DNA from 3 places in the Bradyrhizobium sp. Kon37 genome. Region 2 is predicted to be linked to each of the others. Evidence: predicted binding sites of a transcription regulator. Region 2 holds the regulator's gene; each other region holds the start of a gene.

Region 1 (7,897 bases), on a different contig from region 2:
CCGGACAAGGTGCTCGAGACGATCTTTGCCACCGTCAATCAGGACAAGGAGTGACCGTGCCGCTCGCTGCCACGCTCGCACGCCCGCCGGCACGCCCCGCCGACGATGCCCCGCATCTCCTCCTGGTCGACGACGACCGCCGCATCCGCGATCTGCTCTCGCGCTTCCTTGCCGGCGAAGGCTATCGCGTCTCGACCGCGGCCAGCGCCAGCGACGCCCGTTCCAAGCTTTTGGGCCTGCACTTCGACCTCTTGATCCTGGACGTCATGATGCCCGGCGAGACCGGCTTCGATCTCGCGCGTTTCATCCGGACCTCATCCTCGGTGCCGATCGTGATGCTGACGGCGCGGCACGAAGCCGAAGCGCGCATCGAGGGCCTGCAGATCGGCGCCGACGATTACGTCGCAAAGCCGTTCGAGCCGCGCGAGCTTGCGCTGCGCATCAACAACATCCTCAAGCGCGCCGCGCCGCCGCCACAGGCCGCAGCGGTGGAGAAGATCGCGTTTGGCCCGTACATCTATCACCTCGAGCGCGGCGAACTGCGCCAGGGCGAAGACGTCATTCACCTGACCGACCGCGAGCGCGAGATGCTGCGGATCCTGTCGGAGACACCGGGCGAGACCGTGCCGCGCAGCGCGCTGACCGGCAATGGCAGCGTCAACGAGCGCGCCGTCGACGTGCAGATCAACCGCCTGCGGCGCAAGATCGAGACCGATCCCGCCAATCCGCTATTCCTCCAGGCCGTGCGCGGCATCGGCTACCGGCTGGTAGCCTCGCCATAAAGAGTGAAGCGCCACCGATGAGCACGATCGATACCGGCCTGACGCTTTTGAAGAGCGCCGCCGGCCGCGTCTCCGCCGCCAATGGCTGGATGGGCAACGCGTTCAAGGGCTGGATGCCGACCGGCCTCTACGCGCGTGCGCTGCTGATCATGATCGTGCCGATGGTGATCCTGCAATCGGTGGTCGCCTTCGTGTTCATGGAGCGGCACTGGAACACGGTGACACGCCGCCTGTCGGCCGCCGTGGTGCAGGACATCGCCGCGCTGATCGACGTCTACAAGGGCTATCCGCAAGACAAGGATCGCGACCAGATCCGCCGCATCGCGCAGCAGCGCCTGGGCCTCGTCGTCGATTTCCTCCCGGCCGGCGACATGCCGCCGCCGGGACCAAAGCCGTTCTTCTCGCTGCTCGACCAGACGCTGTCGGTGCAGCTCGGCCGCCAGATCGGGCGCTCCTTCTGGATCGACACGGTCGGGCGCTCCAACCTGGTCGAGATCCGGATCCAGCTCGACGACGCCGTGATGCGCGTGTTCGCGCAGCGCAGCGCCGCCTATGCCTCGAATTCGGAGATCTTCCTGTTCTGGATGGTCGGCACGTCCTCGATCCTGCTGATCGTCGCGGTGCTATTCCTTCGCAACCAGATCAAGCCGATCCTGCGGCTTGCCGACGCCGCCGAAAGTTTCGGCAAGGGCCGCGAGGCGCCGAACTTCAGGCCGCGCGGCGCGCGCGAGGTGCGGCGCGCGTCGGTCGCCTTCCTCGAGATGAAGTCGCGCATCGAGCGGACGATGGAGCAGCGCACCGCGATGCTCGCCGGCGTCAGCCACGATCTGCGCACGATCCTGACGCGGTTCAAGCTCGAGCTGGCGCTGATCGGCGACAGCCCCGAAATGGAGGGCATGCGCAAGGACGTCGACGAGATGTCGATGATGCTCGAGGACTACCTCGCGTTTGCTCGCGGCGATTCCGGCGAGCAGTCGCAGCCGACCGACATGGCCCAGGCGCTCGAGGAGCTGCGCAGCGACGCCGAACGCCACGGCCACACCGCGACCGTTGCGTTCAACGGGCTGCCCGTGGTCACGGTGAAGCCGGCCTCGTTCAAGCGCTGCCTCGCCAACCTCGTCACCAACGCCGCCCGCTACGGCAAGAGCATCGCCATCACCGGCCAGCGCGATCACCGTTATTTGACCGTGACGGTCGATGACGACGGGCCGGGCATTCCCGCGCATCTGCGCGAAGAGGTGTTCAAGCCGTTCCTGCGGCTGGACAACGCCCGCAACCAGGACGAAGGCGGCACGGGTCTTGGCCTCGCGATCGCCCGCGACATCGCCCGTTCGCATGGCGGCGACATCACGCTCGGCGACAGCCCGATGGGCGGATTGAGAGCGAGCGTGCGGATACCGGTGTAACCGGCTCTTCCCTTCTCCCCTTGTGGGAGAAGGTGGCGCGAAGCGCCGGATGAGGGGTCTGTCTCCGCAAATTCAAGCCGAAAAGAGTCGCGCGCGGAAACAGACCCCTCACCCGTCTCGCCGCTGCGCGGCGAGCCACCCTCTCCCACAAGGGGAGAGGGTAAGAGCCCTACTTCGGCAGCAGAGCCTTCAGCTTGTCCATGTCGCGCACGTTCATCTTGAAGCCGCCGGGCATCACGATGTCGCCGGGCTTCTGGTCCGGCTTGCAGGCCCCCAGCCATTTCGCTTCGAGCTGCATGGTGGTGTCGCGGCCTGCCGCGCCGGCAGCGCCGCCTTGCGCGTGCGACGACGTCTTCACCGTATAGGCCGAATTGAAATCGCCAGTGATCTCAGCATGCGAGGTCGTGCTGATGCCGGCGACATTGCACTCGGAATCGCTGACATAGCCGGTCGCGGTCTTCTTGATATCCTGCTTGGCGCAGATCTGCTTGGCCATCGGGGAGATGTTGTTGTTCATCTCCTTGTCGACGGTCTCGTCGGTGCAGTGCTGCATGGTCATCTCGGGCACCGGCGTGCCGGTCCTGACCATCTTCAATTCCCACAGCCCCGCCTTGCGCACCGGCAGGTCGTCAGCGCGGGCGCTGGCTGCCGACAAGACGAGGCAAAGGGCGGAGCCGAGCAAAGCGAGTTTGCGCGTCATGTCGGAAGCTCCCAGCTGAGAGGTAGCGGCGTTGCGAAAGCGCCTCAGTAGAGCGTGCGGATCGGCTGGTCGGCGGCGCCATAGGGCACCCAGCGGCAGGAGAACGAGATGTAGCCGCCCTCATAGGCCTGCATCGCCAGGAATTTGGCGACCTTGCCGTAGCGCGCGCAGTGATCGACCGCGACCTGCCGCGCATCGACTTGGGTTGCCATTGAATAGGCGATGATACCGCCGGTGTCGTTGCCCTTGAACGGAGGCACCGGAAGCAGATCGGCGCGCGCCGACTGGCTCGCCATCATACCCAAGGCAAGTAGGCCCGCGGCCGCAATGATTCGCATTCCCGTCACTCCGATTGGTTGGCGGCAGTTTACGGTGCCGGCGCGGCGGTGGAAAGAACCGAAAACCGCTCTAGTGCAGCATTGCGGTCAACTCGTCGGCAAGTGTTGCCGCGCTGCACTTGACCTCCCCCGGCCTTCGCGGCACCGTCCGACCCTCGCAGATCATGCTGTCTGGATTGCCCATGCGCGCCTCGACCTTCCTGAAATCGCTCCGCTTTGCCGCCGTGCTCGGCCTTCTCTTCGGAGCGCTGTCGCTCGGTGAGGCCAGGGCCGCCAATCCGCTGGAGCTGAATTTCTGGCTGAGCGGGCCGCGTTATGACGGCAACGTCTCCGAATGCGACAGGGCGCTGCCGACGATCGCCAGCCAGTTCTGGGAGAAAGAAAGCTCGTTCTGGAATTCCTCGTTGAAGATCACCGGCTTCGCCGCGGTTCACGAGACCGCGTTCCGGCCCTGGGCATCCGACAACATCCCGCGCCGCTATTGCACCGGCGAGGCCATGCTCACGGACGGCAAGATGCGCAAGGTGCACTTCTCGATCGTCGAGGACGGCGGCTTCGCCGGCTACGGCCAGGGCGTCGAATGGTGCGTGGTCGGGCTCGACCGCAACTGGGCCTACAACCCGGCCTGCCGCGCCGCCAAGCAATAATTGCTCTGATCCCGACCGATCAGGCGGCCTAACGATGGTCGCCCGAAATTTGTTCTTGAAATGTTCCTATCGCCTGCTAGGCTCGCCTGCACAGTCTAGTTGAGGGGCGTCGCCATGTTTCATTCCAGATTGCATTCGTTCTCCCGCCTGATGATCTCGCTGACGCTTGCGGCCGGGCTGGCTGTGCTGGCCGGTGGCGCAAAGGCCCAGGACAAGCGGCAGAACACGCCCGGCGAGTTCGATTTTTATGTGCTGTCGCTGTCGTGGTCGCCCTCCTTCTGCGAAGAGGCGGCGGAGCGCGGCGGCCGCTCGCAGATCCAATGCAGCGGACGGCCCTACGCTTTCGTGGTGCATGGTCTGTGGCCGCAATATGAGAACGGTTTTCCGGAATATTGTCAGCGGCCGTCGCCGCGGCTGAACCGCAGCATCGTCTCCTCCATGCTCGATCTGATGCCGGCGCCGGGGCTGATCTTCAACGAATGGGACAAGCACGGCACCTGCTCGGGGCTCGCCGACCGCAGCTATTTCGAGACGATCCGGAAGGCCCGCGCCGCGATCAAGATTCCGGCTGAATATCTCGATCTGTCGCAGGCCAAGACCGTGGCGCCGGCGGAGGTGGAGGAAGCGTTCATCAAGGCAAATCCGGGCCTCAGCAATGCCGCCGTCTCGATCACCTGCAACCGGACGCGGCTATCGGAAGTCCGCATCTGCCTCAGCAAGGACCTGCAATTCCGCGCCTGTGAGGAGATCGACCGCCGCGCCTGCCGCCGCGAGCAGGTGGCGATGCCGCCGATCCGGGGCGGGTAGCCCAGGCATCGTGCCTCTTTGCTCAAGCCGCCACGTGGCGTAGTGCTCTTGCATGAATTACCGCCACGCCTTCCATGCCGGCAGCTTCGCCGATGTCATCAAGCACATCGTGCTGGCGCGCATCATCACCTATCTCCAGGACAAGCCGGGTGCGTTCCGCGTCATCGACACCCATGCCGGCGCTGGCCTCTACGATCTCGAAAGCGACGAGGCGCGCCGCGGCGGCGAGTGGCTGACGGGCATTGCGCGGCTGATGCAGGCGCGGCTGTCGAACGACGCCATGGCGCTGACCAAGCCCTATCTCGACATCGTCCGCGCCTTCAATCCGAAGGGCGAGCTCAAGGCCTATCCGGGCTCGCCGCTTATCGCACGCGGCCTGCTGAGGCCGCAGGACCGCCTCTTGCTCTGCGAGATCGAGCCGAAGGCGCGCAAGGCGCTGATCGGCGTGCTGCGCCACGACGAACAGGCCCGCGTGGTCGATCTCGACGGCTGGATGGCGCTGCCGGCTTTCGTGCCGCCGAAGGAACGGCGTGGGCTCGTGCTGATCGACCCGCCGTTTGAGGCAAAGGACGAGTTCGAGAAGCTCGAAGAGGCCTTCTCGGCGGCTTTCGCGAAATGGCCGACCGGTATCTATGTAATCTGGTATCCCGCCAAGAGCCGGCGCGCCACCGATGCGCTGGTGCAATCAGTGGCGCGGCTCGCAGCCGCAGCAAAACCGCCGGGAAAATGCCTGCGCCTCGAATTCAGCGTGGCGCCGCAAGCTGACGGCGCAACTCTCACCTCCACCGGGCTCTTGATCGTCAATCCTCCTTACACGCTGCAGGGCGAGCTCAAGACGATCCTGCCTGAGCTGGAAATGCCGCTCGGCCAGGGTGGTGCTGCCAGATTCCGATTAGAGGTGCCGAGACCGTAACACTCCGGCATCTTGGGAAAAATATGCAGGAGCGGTGGTCAATCTGCAGAGAACCGTATTATGCTGTTGCGGTGACTGGCTTTACGTTCCGCTTCCGCGAATGGTTGCGGCGGAGTGAAGGCCTAAGAAAGATCCAGTCGGACCGAATGGTCTGCCCAAGGATGGCCAGCTCCCGGGCTTCGTAAGGCCCGGTCATGTCGTGACGTGCGTCTGCGTCACGACGGAGGAGCAATGAGGGGGAGTTTCCCGATGGCCATGACGGGAACGGTCAAGTTTTTCAACGGTGAGCGCGGCTACGGATTCATCAAGCCGGACGACGGGGGCCGCGACGTCTTCGTACATATTACTGCTGTGGAGCGGGCCGGACTGAAGGACCTTGCCGAAGGACAGCGTATTACTTTCGAAGTCGAACCGGACAAGAAGGGCAAGGGGCCGAAGGCGGTCGATTTGGTCATCCTTCCCTAGCGAGTCCGACGCGAAACACCGGCGCAAAAAAAATCCCGGCCGCAAGCGGCCGGGAGGTTGTAGTCCGGTATTTTCTTCTTTGGGTATCAGAAGTGATAGTTCACGCCTGCGCGCACAACGCTGGCGCTATAGCCGTTTGACACGCCTGTAATCGCGAACTGACTCGTCGACAGATCGATGTAGAGATATTCGAGCTTGGCGCTCCAGTTCGGCGCGAACCCAACTTCCGCGCCGGCACCGATGGTCCAGCCGGCGCTGGTGTGCGACTCCGTCCAGCCGAACGTCTGCGCGCGCAGCTCGCCGAAGGCGAGGCCCGCCGTGCCGTAGAACAGCACGTTGCTGAGGGCATAGCCCGCGCGGCCGCGCAGGGTGCCGAACCACGGATTGGAGAACTTCCACGGCGCGAAGGTGTCGTCGGCACCGGCGGCCTGGATGTCACCTTCGACACCGAACACCCACGGGCCGGTCTGGAAATTGTAGCCGGCCTGAACGCCGCCGACGAAGCCTGACGGTTTTGCGGGATTGTTGTTCACCGAGCCCCATTCGTAGCCGAGATTGGCACCGAGATACGGACCGGCCCAGCTATAGGCGTTGAGCGGCTGATTGACCGTGTACGGCGCACGCTGCCCGTAATTGAGATCGGCGGCCTCTGCCGAAGCCGTCCAGCCGACTGCAGCCAACGCGGCTGCGCCCACAACGAGCCCCTTCATCACACACTCCAACGCAACTGCCGCCACCGGTGCGATGCCCGCGCCGCCGCGCGAGGCAAAACCGCATGGTTACGGAACCACCACTTTTTCGCGTAAGATTTATCGAGAGTTTTAAGTTAAAGGCCTGTTAAGCCGGGTTACCGCGCTGTTAACAGGCTTAAGCAAGCGTTACCGGGAACTGCGCCGCCATCCTGTGCGTGCCGCACGGCCGGAACTTCAAATCGGCACCCGCAGCGCCTAAATTCGCACCATGGTTCACGATTCCCCCGACAATCCGGACGACGCACGCGCGCGCAAACCCGTGCGCGGCAACGCACCCGACATCCCGCCCCGGGAAACGGAAGCGGCGCCGCCGGACCTCGATCCCGCGACCGCGAACGGCGACGACGAGGACGATGCGCGGCTGCCGGACATCCTGGAAGAGAGCGGCACGGTCGGCGAAGAGCCGCTGGCGACCGGCCACGAGGCGATCGAGCGCGCGGTCCGCCTCGCCCCGACCTCGCCCGGCGTCTACCGCATGCTCAATGCGAATGCCGACGTGCTCTATGTCGGCAAGGCCAAGAACGTAAAAAAGCGCCTGTCGAACTATGCGCGCCAGAGTGCGCCGCAGCCGGCGCGCATCCTGCGCATGATCGCCGCCACGGTGACCGTGGAAATCATCTCGACCCACACCGAGACCGAAGCGCTGCTGCTGGAGGCCAACCTCATCAAGCAGCTTCGGCCGCGCTTCAACGTGCAGCTGCGCGACGACAAGTCGTTTCCCTATATCCTGATCACGGGCGACCATTGGGCGCCGCAGATCTTGAAGCATCGCGGCGCGCAGACGCGGCCCGGTCGCTATTTCGGTCCGTTCGCCTCGGCCGGCGCCGTCAACCGCACCATCACCGCGCTTCAGCGCGCGTTCCTGATCCGCTCCTGCACGGATTCCTTCTTCGAGAGCCGCTCGCGGCCCTGCCTGCTTTATCAGATCCGCCGTTGCGCCGGCCCCTGCACCCGCGAGATCGACTTCCCCGGCTACACGACCCTGGTGCGCGAGGCGAGCGACTTCCTGTCCGGCAGGAGCCATGCGGTGAAACAGGAGCTTGCCGCCGAGATGGAGAAGGCCTCCGGCGAACTCGAATTCGAGAGC
Region 2 (7,897 bases):
CGGCAGGCCCGCCTTCCAGGTGCGGCCAGGCAGGCCAAAGCCGCGAGGAAATTTGGTGTGGCGGGAGTTGAATTCAAACATGTCGGCGGTGCCGTAATAGCCGTCGACAAGCCCCATCTCGTGGGAGGCATCAGGGTCGTTGTGCCAGAGCTCGATCGCCCCGACATGCGCTTCGTCCTCGCCGCAGAACAGCACCATGACGGCTTGCAGGAATTCACCCGCAAACACCGGCACCGCGACGCCGCAGGTGAGGCCGGCCGCGAGCGCCTGATCGGTCCGTTTGAAATAGGAGTTGGCGAATTTGGTGAGGATCACGGGGTGGCCCACGGCCCAGGCCTTGCCCGGAAGTCCCTCGTCATATCCGAAGTGCAGCTCTTCGCTGACGGCCTTGAACGCGGACAGCCCTTCGCCACAGAGACCGCCACCAAACTCCAGCCGCGTGCGCGTCCGATCGGGCACCCAGAGTTCAACGACGCGAAGGAAGGTTTTCATCGAGCGTGTCCGCCGTCTCAAGCCCTGACAGCATCGGTCATTTGGCTGCGAAGCGGACGTTCAAAATTCAGGCAGGGCGGCTCAAACTTCGTGCGGCGGAGAGGTGCGGGCTTGGTCCATCCGATTGGATTTCGCGGACGCAAGCCGTACCATCTCGCCGGCCACGGCCGGCGATGGCAATTCAATCCTGACCCCCGACCTCGTAGCCGGAGGCGGCTGTGTCAGCCGATCGGCAGGTGCCTGACGGTCGGCTGCCGGTCGGCGGTAATCTGCGCCTTGTGCTCGCGCTCGGTGACCGACTGAGTCACCGGCAGTTGCAGAACGGTCGCGCGCTGGCCTTCGACGAGCTGCGTCACCAGCACGTATTTGCCGTCCGGGAATTCGATCGCATCATGATGGCGGTCGGGAACGTGCGGGTCGATCTTGCCGAACTTGCCCACGCGGGAATTGATGGTGCGCGTCCAGATCCAGCGATTGTCGTAGCGAACGTCGTCGGCGAAGGCGAGCTCCGTTCCCGGCAGCAGGCAGACGGCAACAGACGGATCGGCTGCCGAGGCGAAGCCGCGCGTCGAGGTGCCGCGGAAGCTTGTCGTGACGATCGTCTCGCCGACTTCGGCGGGGCGCGACGCGACGGCATGCAGGCTGTAGTCACACATCGGGTGCTCCTCATGCTGGGATAGCAACCCGCGTCTCTTAATCGAGGCGCAGGCCTCTATCAGAGTTGAAGCATGAACGCTCTGCTTGGTTGTGGGCAAATCTGCGGCTGGTTTCCGGGAGCCGCGATCACATTATCTTTCCCGAATTCAATAGGAACAAAGCGAGTTGCGATGCATTCGGGAGGCGCGTGCGCGAATATCGCCGGCTTAACTGCAACGGTCGAGCTTGATCGCTGGATGGTGTTTCCTCGAACACTCGAGCCGCGAAGCGGTGCCGTTTGAAGCGGTGCTGTTTCGTGGGCGTCGCGAGGAGCCAGCGCCGAAGGAGGGGCCGGATAGTCTGTGCAGAACCAGAAAGACTACCCAGCCGGAGACGACGATGATCCGCTCCAATCGCTGACCGGCGATGCCGGTAGGAAGCGCGCGAGGCGCCAGGCACCTCCGGTATGAAGTACTCCCGATATTAAGGACTCCCGGTATCAAGGACTCCCGGTATCAGTACTTCCGGTAAAGCCCGATCAGCTTGCCTTGAATCTTCACCCGGTTGGGCGGCAGGATGCGGACCTCATAGGCTGCGTTGGCGGGCTCGAGCGCGATCGAGGCGCCGCGGCGGCGGAAGCGCTTCAGCGTCGCTTCCTCGTCGTCGATCAGCGCCACCACGATGTCGCCTGTATCGGCGCTCTCGTTGCGCTGGATCAGCGCCATGTCGCCGTCGAGGATGCCGGCCTCGACCATGGAATCACCGCGCACTTCGAGCGCGTAATGCTCGCCCGAGCCGAGCATGTCGGGCGGCACGCTGATCGTATGGCTGCGGGTCTGCAACGCCTCGATCGGCGTGCCGGCCGCGATGCGGCCCATCACCGGCACCGCGACGGGACGTTCGCCGTCGTCCGCGGGCAGGCTGGAGCTCGCACGCACCTTGCCGAGATTGCCCTCGATGACGCTCGGCGTGAAGCCGCGGCGGCTGCCGGCGGCTGCCTGGAGCTCCGGCAGCTTGATGACTTCAATCGCACGGGCGCGGTTGGGCAGGCGTCGGATGAAGCCACGCTCCTCGAGCGCCGTGATCAGGCGATGGATGCCCGACTTCGAGCGCAGATCGAGCGCATCCTTCATCTCGTCGAAGGAGGGCGGCACGCCGCTTTCCTTCAGACGTTCACTGATGAACCGCAGAAGCTCGTATTGTTTGCGCGTTAACATCTCGACCAAAGTCCCCCGGTTGATGTCGTCCGATTCCGAGACGCAGAGTTCGGCAATAAGCCGCTACATACTCGAAACAAATCATGAACGGACACTATATGTTCGATACATGTTCCGCAACTGCTTAATTTACCGTGAACAGAGCAAAGTTCGCGGAACGCGCATTGCGGGACGCTCAGACGGGGAGCCGCAACACTTCGCAAGCCGTGCCGGCCTCGGCCTTCGGCGCGAACGGTGCGCGCACGAGAAGTACCTGTGCTGCAGCGAGATTCGCAAGCAGCGAAGAGTCCTGATGATTGACGGGAAGAACGACGCGCGTGCCATCGTCACGCTCCTCCAGATGCGCGCGCAGATAGTCCTCGCGCTGGTCGTTGGCGCCGATTTCGCGGCCGAGCACGGCGCGTTCACGGCGATGGTGAATCACCGAACGGCCCGACAGGGCGCGAATCAGCGGCACCATGAACAGGAAAGCGCACACGTAGGACGACACGGGATTGCCCGGCAGGCCGATCACCCCCATTGCGCCGAGCCGCCCGTGCATCATCGGCTTGCCTGGCCGCATCGCGATCTTCCAGAACGCCAGTGCGATGCCTTCCTCCCTCAGTGCCTGCTGGACCAGATCGTGGTCGCCGACCGATGCGCCGCCGGTCGTGATCAGGATGTCGGCGCCGCTCTCGCGGGCGCGGCGGATGCCGGCGGTGGTCGCCTCCAGCGTGTCGGCGGCAATACCAAGGTCGATGGTCTCGGCGCCCTCGCTGCGGGCGAGCGCGTGCAGGGCGTAGCCGTTGGAGTAGACGATCTGGCCGTGGCCGGGCGTGGTGCCCGGCATCACCAGCTCGTCGCCGGTGGCGAGAATCGCGACCCTCGGACGCCTGAAAACGGCAAGGTGCGGATGGTTCATCCCGGCGGCGAGCGCGAGGTCGCGCTCGGTGAGACGACTTCCCTTGCGCAGGAGCACGTCGCCCTCGCGGAAATCGACGCCGGCGGCGCGGATGTGCCGTCCGGCGATGGCGGCTTCTTTGATCGTGATACGCTTGCCGGCGGCGACCGTGTCCTCCTGGATCACGACGGCGTCCGCGCCAAAGGGAACGACGCCGCCGGTGAAGATCCGCACGGCCTCGCCGGCGCCGACCGTCCCCGCGAACGGTCGGCCTGCCGCGACTTCGCCGATGACGGTGAGTTCCGAATCGATCGTCGCGGCATCGGCCGCGCGCACCGCGTAGCCGTCCATCGCCGACATCGCCTGCGGCGGCTGCGTGCGCCGCGCCGCGACGTCACGCGCGAGCACGCGATGGTAGGCCTCGTCGAGGGAAATCATTTCTTCCGGCAGCGGCTCTGCACCCGCCAGCACCGCGGCAAGCGCGTCAGAAACCGGCATCAAGGCCACGGCGAAAACTCCTGCTCGGCACGTTCGGGCGAATGTTCCGCACGTCTTCTAGCCGAGCGCGGGCGCAGAGGCAAAAACGGCTAAGCGGGCGCAGTCATCCCGCCGCTTCACATTGTTCCGGAAGGCAGGATCAAGCGCGTCGCGGCATGATCCAAAGAACCCGACAGATCGGCAGGAGAGTGGTCATGGGAGCGACGAAAATCACGGCAAGGCGAGAACGACGAGCGCCCCGGGCCTGGATCGATCAGCTCCCTGGCTGCCCGGGAGTTACGTCGGGCGCCTTGGGTCCCTGATCCTTGTCGGGCAGCGGATCAGCCTGAGATTTCAGGTCCGCGGCTTTGCTCACGAGCTTGGCGGAAAGGTCCGAATCTGAAGTTGTCCTGGCGAATTCAAGAAGAAGAGAGGCCTGCTTGGTGAGGTAGGTCTTGCCCAGCACGATGATGCATCCGTCCGTAGAAGTCCCAACGGACTCTAAGAGTCCGGAAGGCGGTATTCCGTTCCGGGAACTCTGTATAAAAATGCACAAAGTGATTGGGTTCCTCAATTTTTTTCAAAATTGTTCCCGTTGGCCGTGCCGCCAAGGGTTTCGCGACGACGCCTCGTCGTCAGATGCCCAATGCCTTCAACGCGTTCCCGACGTCACGTGGCGAGGTCACATGCACCGCCGTCAAGCCGCGCGCCCGCGCTCCCTCGATGTTTTCGGCAAGATCGTCGAAGAACACGATGCGCCCGGCGGGCACGCCGATCGCCGCAACGACGTGGTCGAAGGCGTCCGCATCCGGTTTGCGCAAGCCGATGCTGGACGACAAATACAGCTCGCGGAAATGGCCGAGGAGGTCGGCATATTCCCTTGAGAAATGGTCCACGTGCGGCCGGTTGGTGTTGGAGAAAGCGTAGAGCGGCATCTGCTTCGCTGCGCGCGGCAGCAGCTCGGCGATGTCAGGCATTTCGCCGGCGAAGATCGCGTTCCAGCCTTCCAGGAACTGCGCGTCCGAAATGCCGATACCGAGCGAGGCTCGCAGTGAGGCGAAATAATCCTCATCGCTGATCTTCCCCATCTCGTGCAGCCGATAGGCTTCGCTGTCCCGCACATAGCGCGCGACGATGGCTTCAGGCTTGCAGCCGGCATGTCCCGCCCAGCAGGCGATCGCCTTGGAGAAATCGATATCGAGCACCACGCGGCCGAGATCGAACAGAAGCGCATCCGCGCTGCCGGGAGAGAGCGATGTCACCTGCGTCCTTTCACTCAGTATCGATACGGCTCGTGGTCGAACAGCGGAAACGCGCTGAACACACTCGGCGCGTTGGTTGCGGTCGCCTGGTGCAGGCAGGATTTATTGACCTCGGCGAACGAGGTCGCACCCAAGAGGCCGAGGCAGCGCAGCACTTCGTCCTCGAGCAGCTCCAGCATGCGGGCCACGCCGGCTTCGCCGGCCGCCGCCAGCGCCCAGCATTGCAGCCGGCCGATGCCGACGAGGTCGGCGCCCGCCGCGATCGCCTTGACGATGTCGGTGCCGCGACAGATGCCGCCATCGACCATGATCTTGGCGCGGCCGTTCACGGCCTCGACGATCTCGGGCAGCACGTGCATGGCGCCGCGACCGTGATCGAGCTGACGGCCGCCATGGTTGGAGACGTAGATCCATTCGACGCCGTGATCGATCGCGATCAGCGCGTCCTCCGGCGTCGCGATGCCCTTGAGGATCAGCGGGATCTTGAACTTGTCCTTGATCATCTTCACCGTCCGCCACTCCAGACCCTTCTGGTAATCGCCGCCGGTGGCGCGCAGGCGGCTCTCGCGAACGTAGCGCTTGGCGATGTCACGTTCGCGACGGCTGTAATGAGCGGTATCGACGGTCAGGCAGAAGGCGGCGTAGCCGTTCTTCTCAGCCCGGCTGACGACGTCGGTGACGAAGGCGTCGTCGCCGCGCACGTAGAGCTGGTAGAGGCGCAACGCGTCCGGCGCAGCTTCGGCGGTCTTTTCTAGGCCGGGCTCGGACACGGAACTGAGCATATGCGCCGCACCGAAAGTGCCGCAGGCGCGTGCCACGCTCGCCGCACCATCCGGATCGAAGATCTCGAGCGCGCCGACAGGGGCGAGTACCACCGGCAGGCGCATCTTGCGGCCGAACTGTTCGACCGAGCCGGTGACCTTGCGGACATCGCGCAGCACGCGCGGGCGGAAGGCGATCTCGTCCAGCGCCATGCGGTTGCGACGCATCGTGGTCTCGGTCTCGGCCGCGCCGACGATATAATCCCAGGCATTCTGGTTGAGGTTGGAACGCGCTTTCCGGATGAATTCATGCAGATTCTGGAACGGCTCGGTGCTGGCGCCGAGCTCGACGTTCCTGTCCGGTTGGATGCGGGGTGCTTCGTTCATTGTTATCCTCCCGAGAATTTGAAGCCTTCCCTCATCGCCTAACCCGTCCGGGGCGCTAAAACCATCCTAAAATGGCATGGCTGCGAGGCGTGGGCCGGCCGGCCGACCCCCGCTGCGCACGAACCGGGTCCTGCAACGTTGCCGAAAGTTTAGGTCCGGACGAAGCGATTTTTACGGTGTACCCGCCGGCGTGGCATCCCGGCCTTGAAGAAACCAGAATGGTATTGTGAGAAGCAGGCTGGATCGCCATTTGCATGGCGGCTCTCCAGCCCCACCGAACCGCGAAGCAAAAAGGCCAGCCTATCCATGCGGAAAACCCTGCTGTTTCCACTGGGCGCGCTCACCGGAGCGTGTCTGACCCTTCTGGTAGCCAGTCCGCACGGCGGCGTGTGGGCGGCACGGGCGGCAGCGAGCGCGGATGACGCCTATTCCAAGCTCAATTTGTTCGGCGAAGTGTTCGAGCGGGTGAAGGCGAGCTATGTCGAGAAGCCTGACAATGCCAAGCTGATCGAAGGTGCGATCACCGGCATGGTGACCTCGCTCGATCCGCACTCGCGCTACATGAACGACAAGGCCTGGACCGAGATGCAGGAGACCACCTCCGGCGAGTTCGGCGGGCTCGGCATCGAGGTCACGATGGAGGACGGCCTGGTTAAGGTTGTCTCGCCGATCGACGACACGCCGGCCTCGAAGGCAGGCATCATGTCGGGTGACCTGATCAGCAAGATCGACGGCGATGCCGTGCAGGGCATGACGCTCGAGCAGGCCGTCAACAAGATGAAGGGGCCGGTCGAGACCCAGACCAAGCTCACGATCGTGCGCAAGGGGGCCGACGCCCCGCTCGACGTCGCGATCAAGCGCGAGATCATCCATGTGCGCCCCGTGCGCTTCCACGTCGAGAACGGCGATATCGGCTATATCCGCGTCACCTCGTTCAACGAGCAGACCACCGACGGCCTGAAGAAGGCGATCGCATCGATCGCCAAGGACGTTCCGCCGGAGAAGCTGGTCGGCTACGTGATGGACCTGCGCAACAATCCGGGCGGACTGCTCGACCAGGCCGTGTCGGTGTCGAGTGCGTTCCTGCAGCGTGGCGAGGTCGTCTCGACCCGCGGCCGCAATCCGGAAGAGACCCAGCGCTTCACCGCGCATGGTGGCGACCTCACCAAGGGCAAGCCGCTGGTGGTTCTCGTCAATGGCGGCTCGGCCTCGGCCTCGGAGATTGTGGCCGGCGCGCTGCATGACCACAAGCGCGCGACGCTGATCGGCACGCGCTCGTTCGGCAAGGGCTCGGTGCAGACCATCATTCCGCTCGGCACCGGCAACGGCGCACTGGCGCTGACCACGGCCCGCTACTACACACCTTCGGGCCGCTCGATCCAGGCCCAGGGCATCGCGCCAGACATCGAGATCCTCCAGGACGTGCCGCCCGAGCTGAAGGGCCGGATGGACACCATGGCGGAGTCCCAGATGCGCGGCCATCTCCAGGCGGCCGATGGCACCGAGCAGACCGGATCGCAGTCTTATGTTCCGCCGGAAGCCAAAGACGACAAGGCGCTGCATACGGCCTACGACTTCCTGCACGGCCAGACCGCGAATGCGGTCGCCGCCAAGCCGGCGCCGAAGGCTGCGGTGCCGAACTAGCCTTGCGACGGTAAAGTATTGATCGCCCGGGAGCGGATGACCGCTCCCGGGCGAATTCGTTTGGAGACGCGGTCTCACCTCAGGTTCGTGGCCGCAAAGGTGGCCTCAGCAGCCATCGCGCTCGTCCCAGCGCCGGGCGCG
Region 3 (7,897 bases), on a different contig from region 2:
GTCGGCGCGCGAGGCCGCACGCACCGCGCCGACCTTGGAGGCGCTGCGCGAGTTGATGCAGAGCTTCGACGGCTGCGCGCTGAAGCACACCGCGACACGGCTGGTTTTCGCCGACGGTAATCCGCAGGCGCGCATCATGTTCGTCGGCGAGGCACCGGGCCGCGACGAGGACATCGAGGGGCTGCCCTTCGTCGGGCGCAGCGGCAAGCTGCTCGATTTGATGATCGGAGCCATAGGCCTCAACCGCACCACGGCCTACATCGCCAACGTGATTCCCTGGCGGCCGCCCGGCAACCGCACGCCGACGCCGCAGGAGACGCAAATCTGCCTGCCGTTCATCCAGCGCCAGATCGAGCTGGTGAATCCGGATGTGCTGGTGACGCTCGGCAATCCCTCGACGCAGACGCTGCTGTCGACCCGCGAAGGCATCATGCGCACCCGCGGCCGCTGGTTCGACTACGAGACGGGCGCGCGCACCATCCGCGCGCTGCCGACCTTCCATCCCGCCTATCTGTTGCGCTCGCCGTCGTACAAGCGGCTCGCCTGGCAGGATCTCCGCGCGATCGCGAAGGTGCTGGCGGGCGCGTGAGGAGGCGTACGACCTCTCCCCGTCATTGCGAGCGCAGCGAAGCAAATCCAGAATCTTTCCGCAGAGGGATACTGGATTGCTTGGTCGCAAGGGCTCCTCGCAATGACGACGAAGAGCGAGCGACTACGTCCCCTTCGGCCGCACGATGGCCCAGCCGATGCGCAGCAGTTGCTGGCGTCCGGTCACCAGCCATTCGAAGGCGCGCGGGACTTCCGGGACGATGCCGGGAAAGCGCGCGAGGATGTCCGGCGGCGGGGTGCCGGCGGTATCGGAGGCGCGCCAGACCACGACGCCGCCGGTCTCGCTGAATTTGGCCTGATTGATCCACGGCGTGCGTGAAGGCTGGGCATCGATGAAGAGATGGGGCCGGCCGGAATGCAGCGTGATCAGGCTGGCAAGCTGGGTCTCGCCGGCGACCGCGCGCAGACGATGATTGGTGCGGCGAGCAAAGCTCTCGTCGAAGAAGTCCGAAATCGCGCGCGCCGGCATCGAGGTCGCGATCTCGTTGGCACCGGTCCACGGCAGGAGCAGGACGGCGAGCACGACGCCGATTGCGGGCGCGATGACGGCGGCCGCCCAGACCATCCGCAGCATCCTCGCGCGGCGCATCGCGATGAGATCGCCGGCCCCCACGACCACGGCAAGCCCCGACAACACTAGCACGACGCCGGCGCCGCCGACGACCGCGTCGAGGCCCAGCAGGCCGGAGATCAGCACCGCGCCGAGCGCCGGCGCCAGCGCGAAGAAATAGACGAAATTGCGCGCAAGCGGCTCGACCGGCGGGCGGTAGATGATCGGCGCCTCCTCGCTCTTGGGAACGAACAGGCCGGTGTTGAGCACGGTCAGCGCCGGGATCGCCGCCGCGCCGAGCAGGAGCCCCCCGAGCAGCCAGGCCGCGTGCAGCGCGCGGGCATTGAGCTCGCTGACCGCAGGCAAGGCCGGCAGGACGAGCACCTCGGCGCGCATCAGCCAGACGGCATAGGGCAATGCCAGCACGGCGACGACCACCAGCGCAAACAGCGGGTCGAATGCGCGCAGCGTGCGGCGGCCGTCCGCGGTTGCGAGTGCGAAGACGACAATCAGCAACAGCAGGAAGATCGCAGCCGGCGTCGTCAGCAGCAGGAGGCCCGCCTCGATCGACCAGGCAAACCAGGCGTTGCCGCGGCGCTGTCCGATGATCTGCCAGGAATGCAGCAGCAGCAGTGCCCAGAGCGGCCGCGCCAGCACCAGCGGGCCGAAGTCGAGTACGGGCGAGGAGAAGGCCAGCAGCGTCATGGTCAGCAGCACGGCCAGCACAGCCTGCTGGGGGCCGACCACCGCGCGGGACAGATGATAGAGCGCGATGAAGGTCGCGACCCCACAGAGCTCCGCCAGGATGTAGACGCCGAACACGTGGCCGCCGGCAGCGCGATAGGCGATGTCGGCGAGCCAGACCGGCAAGGGCGGGCCTAAATCAGTGCCGACCTGGTATTCGCGGCCGAAGGCCAGCAGCGTCGCGAGGCTGCCGGGCGGGCTGCGATAAAACACCAGCGCCACGAACAGCCACATCGCGGCCTGGAGCAGCACGGCGATCCAGACGATCAGCCGCGGCCGCGCGCGAATGAGCTCGATGACCAGGGAGGTAAACCGCATGCAACGTCCGAAAGATGCAGCCAACCCGTGAAGCCGGCCCTATTCGCTCACGACTATTTTGATAGAGGGCGCGACGCGTCGTGGCAACCGAGTCTCGTCTAGAGATTTGCCGCCGTGTCGACTTCCAGGCTCGTGTCCACCTGCAGCTCGATCTCGGTCACCGCAAATAGATCCTGCGCCGGCTCGACCGTCCAGGGCATGTGCTTGGCGCGGGCGGCGGCGACGGGGGCAAAGAAGCTGCGGTGGTGGACGGTGGGGCCGAGGCGGTTGAGCGCGTCGAGGTGCTCAGGCACGGCGTAGCCCTTATGCTGCTCGAAACCGTAGCCGGGACAGTCCTGAGCCAGCGCGCACATCAGGCGGTCCCGCGTCACCTTGGCGATGATCGAGGCCGCTGCGATCGACAGGACGATGCCGTCACCGCCGATCACGGCCTCGCAATCGCATGCCGTGTCGAGCCGGTCGCGGCCGTCGACGAAGACGTGCCGGGGCTGCTCGGGCAATGCCACGACGGCGCGCTTCAGCGCCCATAGCGAGGCGCGCAGGATGTTGTCGCGGTCGATGCGGGCGCGCGAGGCGACGGCCACCGAGACCTGGGCGGTGGCGCAGATCTTGTCGAACAGCCTTTCGCGCTCCTCGGCGGTCAGGCGCTTGGAATCGTCGATGCCGCGTGGGATGCGGTCGGGATCGAGAATCACCGCCGCCGCCACCACAGGACCGGCCAGCGGCCCGCGGCCGGCCTCATCGCAGCCCGCCACCGGCCAGACGCCGCGCTTGATCAGCGCGCGCTCGCGGCGGAAGCTTGGGGCGACGATGATGGCGCTCTTGGTGCCGGCCAGCGCCTTGGCAATTTTTTTCGGCGCAACCTTCTCGTTCTTAGGCGCAGCCTTCTTGTTCTCAGGCGCAACCTTCTTGGACGCGCCTTTGGCCGGCTTCTTGGCGGATTGATCCCGAATCATGGCCGGGATCGTGCGCAAGCGGCATGGCCTGCGCAACCGGGAACCTCGAACAATTCCCGTTATTCAAGTCAGCCGCCCTATTCCGCCAGATGCACCCGCCGGTCCTCGCCGACTTCGATGCCGGGCGCGGCCACGACTTCCCAGGGATGGCCGTCAGGATCGGCGAAATAGCCGGAATAACCGCCATAGTCGGTCTCATGCGCGGCCTTCAGCAGCGCGGCGCCCTTGCTGACGGCGAAGGCCAGCACCGCGTCCACCTCCTCAGGCGCGCGGCAGTTCCACGCGAGCGTCATGCCACGAAACGTCGATGGCCTCGGATGATCCGGCAATTTGGCGTCGACCGCGAGCTGATCCCAGGGAAACAGCGCGAGCACCGGACCGCCGGTGTCATAGAACGCAACGGCCTCGCCGGTCGCCTTGAGCCGGCGCGAGAAACCAAGCGCGTCGTAAAAGGCAATGCTGGCGCGGATGTCATTCACGCCTAGCGTAATGACGGTGAGCCGCGGGATTGGAGCTGGCAGTTCCTTGCTCATACGACGCCTCTCCCACTTCGTCCCTCAGAACAGGCTGAGCTGATCGCCGTTCCGCTTCGGCTTGGCAAAATGATCCGTCGTCAGCTTGGAGCGCCGCTTGTTCAGCCCGAGCCTGTCGCAGGCGATCTCGAAGCGGCGGCCGATGGTCCAGGCCATCGGGCCGGTGCCCTTCATGCGCTCGCCCCATTTCGCGTCGTAGTCGCGGCCGCCGCGCATGTCGCGGATCAGCGTGAAGACATGACGATAGCGGTCCGGATAATTCGCCATCAGCCATTCGCGGAAGAGATCGCGCACCTCGAGCGGCAACCGCAGCAGCACGTAGGAGGCCTCCTTGACGCCGGCATGGGCGGCGGCATCCAGGATGCGCTCGATCTCGGAATCGTTCAGCGCGGGGATCACGGGCGCGACCATGACGGTGGTCGGAATGCCGGCCTCGGAAAGCTGCTTCAGCGCCTCCAGCCGCTTCGACGGCGTGGACGCCCGCGGCTCCATGGTGCGCGCCAGCTTGGGATCGAGCGAGGTCACGGAGATCCCGACCTTGGCGAGGTTGCGCTTGGCCATGCGCGCGAGAATGTCGATGTCGCGGGTCACCAGTGCCGACTTGGTGACGATCCCGACGGGATGGCCGGCGCGTTCCAGCACCTCCAGAATGCCGCGCATGATTTTGCGCTCGCGTTCGATCGGCTGATAGGGATCGGTGTTGGTGCCGATCGCGATCATCCGCGGCTCGTAGCCCGGCGCCGCAAGCTCTTTCTCGAGCAGCGCCGGCGCCTCGGGCTTCACGAACAGCTTCGACTCGAAGTCGAGCCCCGGCGACAGGCCGAGATAGGCATGGGTCGGCCGCGCGAAGCAATAGACGCAGCCGTGCTCGCAGCCGCGGTAGGGATTGATCGAACGGTCGAAGCCGATGTCGGGAGATTCGTTGCGGGTGATCACCTTGCGCGAGGTGTCGACCCCGACCGTGGTCTTGAACGGAGGCAGCTCTTCAAGGCTCTGCCAGCCATCGTCGAATGCGACGCGCGCCTCGGCCTCAAAGCGGCCGCTGGCGTTGGACTGCGCGCCCCGGCCTCGCCTGCGCTGGCGGTCGATGGCGACCGCCAGCTCAGGGAAGTCAGAAGGCGCACCCGCCGGCTCGGAGGGCGCCGTGACCGGCGGGTGCTTGAGAGCATGAGAGGATGCTGGACTCATGAAGCCAAGATAGCACGTCGATGGAACAAATCAAGAACACAAACCAAAAAACGTGAAAACAACCCCATGCACAGTAGAGCTGCCCAAACTTCGCGCGCCCGCTTTTGACCTCACGCAACAGTGGCGTCACGGCGATCTCGTTTGATGCAGCCGAAGGATCGATCTCGCCGGAACTCGGTTGGTGACGATCCCGGGTGAAGGTCGGCAGGAACATGACAAATCAACAACAATTGGCCGCAGCGAGCAGCGACCTCGATCTGCTCGACCGCTATTGGCGCGCCGCGAACTATCTCTCCGTCGGGCAGATTTACCTGCTCGACAATCCGCTGCTGCGCGAGCCGTTACGGCCCGAGCACATCAAGCCGCGTTTGCTCGGCCATTGGGGCACGACGCCCGGTTTGAACTTCATTTATGCCCATCTCAACCGCGTCATCGGCGCGCTGGACCTGAGCGTGATCTATGTCTGCGGTCCCGGTCACGGCGGCCCCGGCATGGTCGCCAACACCTATCTCGAAGGCAGCTACAGCGAGATCTATCCCGATATTGCGCGCGATACCGACGGGTTGCGCAAGCTGTTCAGGCAATTCTCCTTCCCCGGCGGCATCCCGAGTCACGCAGCACCGGAAACGCCCGGCTCGATCCACGAAGGCGGTGAGCTCGGTTACGCGCTGGTGCATGCCTATGGCGCGGCATTCGACAATCCCGACCTGATCGTCGCCTGTGTCGTCGGAGACGGCGAGGCCGAGACCGGCCCGCTCGCGGCGTCCTGGCACTCCAACAAGTTCCTCAATCCTGCGCATGACGGCGCGGTGCTGCCGATCCTGCATCTCAACGGTTACAAGATTGCCAACCCAACCGTGCTCGGGCGGATGCGCGACGACGAGATCCGCGATCTCTTCCGCGGGCTCGGCCACGAGCCGCTATTCGTCGAGGGCGACGATCCCAAGCCGATGCATCAGGCCATGGCGGACGCGCTGGATGTCGCGTTCGCCAGCATCCGGTCGATCCAGCAGCACGCCCGCGACGGCCGCGAGAGCGTCGAACGCCCGCGCTGGCCGATGATCGTGCTACGCAGCCCGAAGGGCTGGACCGGCCCCAAGGAAGTCGACGGCAAGAAGGTCGAGGGTTTTTGGCGTGCACATCAGGTGCCGGTAGCAAACTGTCGCGAGAACCCGGCGCATCTGAAGATTCTCGAAGACTGGATGCGCAGCTACGAGCCGGAAAAGCTATTCGACTCGAACGGCGCGCTCGTTGCCGAGCTCCAGGCGCTCGCGCCCGAAGGCAATCGCCGCATGGGCGCCAATCCGCACGCCAATGGCGGCCTTCTGAAGAAGGAGCTGAAGCTGCCGGACTTCCGCAGCTTCGCCGTCGAGGTCCCTCAGCCGGGCGGCATCGTGGCGGAGGCAACCCGCGAGCTCGGCAAATTCCTGCGCGACGTCATCCGCCTCAACGCCGAGGCCCGCAACTTCCGCATCATGGGCCCGGACGAAACCGCCTCAAACCGGCTCGATGCGGTGTTCGAGGCCACCGAACGCGTCTGGATGGAGCCGACAAAACCTTACGACGTGCATCTCGCCCAGGACGGACGCGTGATGGAAGTCCTGAGCGAACATCTGTGCCAGGGCTGGTTGGAGGGCTACCTGCTCACGGGCCGGCACGGCTTCTTCTCCTGCTACGAGGCGTTCATCCACATCGTGGATTCCATGTTCAACCAGCATGCCAAATGGCTGAAAGTGACCCGGCATCTGCCGTGGCGACGCCCGATCGCCTCGCTCAACTATCTGCTGACATCGCATGTCTGGCGCCAGGACCACAACGGCTTCAGCCATCAGGACCCCGGATTCGTCGATCTCGTCGCCAACAAGAAAGCCGACGTCGTCCGCATTTACTTCCCACCGGACGCCAACACGCTGCTGTGGATCGCCGATCACTGCCTGCGCACCTATGACCGCATCAACGTCATCGTGGCCGGCAAGCAGCCGGCGCCGCAATGGCTGTCGATGCAGGAGGCAGCCACGCACTGCGATGCCGGCATTGGCATCTGGAGCTGGGCCGGCACGGAAGACGCAAATGGCGAGCCCGATGTCGTGATGGCCTGCGCCGGCGACGTGCCGACACTGGAAACGCTCGCCGCCGTCGACCTGCTGCGCAAGGCGCTGCCCGAGCTGAAGATCCGCGTCGTCAACGTCGTCGACCTCATGACGCTGCAACCCAGGGAGCAGCACCCGCACGGCTTGTCCGACCGCGACTTCGACGGCCTGTTCACCCGCGACAAGCCGGTGATCTTCGCCTATCACGGCTATCCCTATCTGATCCACCGGCTGACCTATAACCGCACCAACCACGCCGGCATGCACGTCCGCGGCTTTGCCGAGGAAGGCACCACGACGACGCCGTTCGACATGGTCGTGCTCAACGAGCTCGACCGCTATCACCTCGCCATCGAGGCGATCGAGCGCGTGCCGGGGCTCGCGACCAAGGCGGCGCAGGTGAAGCAGCAATTCCGCGACAAGCTGATCGAGCATTCGCGCTATGTGCGCGAGTACGGCGAGGACATGCCGGAAATCCAGGAGTGGGTCTGGCAGAACAGCGCCGGCGGCAACACGCCGGCGGAGGCAGGCGACTGACAGCAGCCATGTTGAACACCGTTCTCGTTCTCAACTCGGGATCGTCGAGCATCAAATTCGGCCTGTTCGAGATCTCGGCGGCCGAGCCCACCCTGCTCTGCAAGGGCCTGCTCGACGAGCACGAGACGAAGCCGCGGCTCGTCGTGAAGAGCCCCGCGGGCGAAGACCTGTTCGAGAGACGGAGGGAAGCATCGGATGCGGACAGCGATCATCTGTTCGTCGACGTGCTCGGCTTCATCGAGGATCGTTTCGGCGACCATCGCTTGCGCGCCGTCGGCCATCGCGTCGTCCATGGCGGTCCGGACTATTCCGCTCCGGTCGAGCTGACGGACGATGTCACCGCAAAACTGGAGGCGTTGACGCCGCTGGCGC

What was found. The regulator LexA, encoded in region 2, represses DNA repair genes until DNA is damaged. The targets are predictions, from matches to a motif close to TGTTCNNNNTGTGTTCNG.
Region 1: the regulator LexA is predicted to act here: its motif matches at 3,924-3,941, upstream of AC0L3J_RS11880 (ribonuclease T2 family protein).
Region 3: the regulator LexA is predicted to act here: its motif matches at 4,920-4,937, upstream of AC0L3J_RS19215 (PA0069 family radical SAM protein).

What each region holds. Positions count from the first base shown of each region.
Region 1 covers NZ_JBVVOY010000004.1:228,416-236,312, forward strand. The annotation lists gene AC0L3J_RS11850 (MarR family winged helix-turn-helix transcriptional regulator) at 1-54, shown strand, start outside; gene AC0L3J_RS11855 (response regulator) at 51-782, shown strand; gene AC0L3J_RS11860 (ATP-binding protein) at 800-2,188, shown strand; gene AC0L3J_RS11865 (DUF3617 domain-containing protein) at 2,358-2,888, opposite strand; gene AC0L3J_RS11870 (hypothetical protein) at 2,933-3,226, opposite strand; gene AC0L3J_RS11875 (hypothetical protein) at 3,409-3,873, shown strand; gene AC0L3J_RS11880 (ribonuclease T2 family protein) at 3,988-4,680, shown strand; gene AC0L3J_RS11885 (23S rRNA (adenine(2030)-N(6))-methyltransferase RlmJ) at 4,733-5,593, shown strand; gene AC0L3J_RS11890 (cold-shock protein) at 5,843-6,058, shown strand; gene AC0L3J_RS11895 (outer membrane protein) at 6,145-6,768, opposite strand; gene uvrC (excinuclease ABC subunit UvrC) at 7,019-7,897, shown strand, end outside.
Region 2 covers NZ_JBVVOY010000029.1:21,090-28,986, forward strand. The annotation lists gene AC0L3J_RS32655 (GAF domain-containing protein) at 1-492, opposite strand, end outside; gene AC0L3J_RS32660 (hypothetical protein) at 714-1,148, opposite strand; gene lexA (transcriptional repressor LexA) at 1,644-2,345, opposite strand; gene AC0L3J_RS32670 (molybdopterin molybdotransferase MoeA) at 2,521-3,732, opposite strand; gene AC0L3J_RS32675 (hypothetical protein) at 3,977-4,168, opposite strand; gene AC0L3J_RS32680 (HAD family hydrolase) at 4,338-4,964, opposite strand; gene AC0L3J_RS32685 (alpha-hydroxy acid oxidase) at 4,979-6,112, opposite strand; gene AC0L3J_RS32690 (S41 family peptidase) at 6,419-7,756, shown strand.
Region 3 covers NZ_JBVVOY010000009.1:148,551-156,447, reverse strand. The annotation lists gene AC0L3J_RS19235 (uracil-DNA glycosylase) at 1-589, shown strand, start outside; gene AC0L3J_RS19230 (glycosyltransferase family 39 protein) at 713-2,221, opposite strand; gene AC0L3J_RS19225 (ribonuclease HII) at 2,320-3,177, opposite strand; gene AC0L3J_RS19220 (VOC family protein) at 3,255-3,710, opposite strand; gene AC0L3J_RS19215 (PA0069 family radical SAM protein) at 3,735-4,898, opposite strand; gene AC0L3J_RS19210 (phosphoketolase family protein) at 5,111-7,525, shown strand; gene AC0L3J_RS19205 (acetate/propionate family kinase) at 7,534-7,897, shown strand, end outside.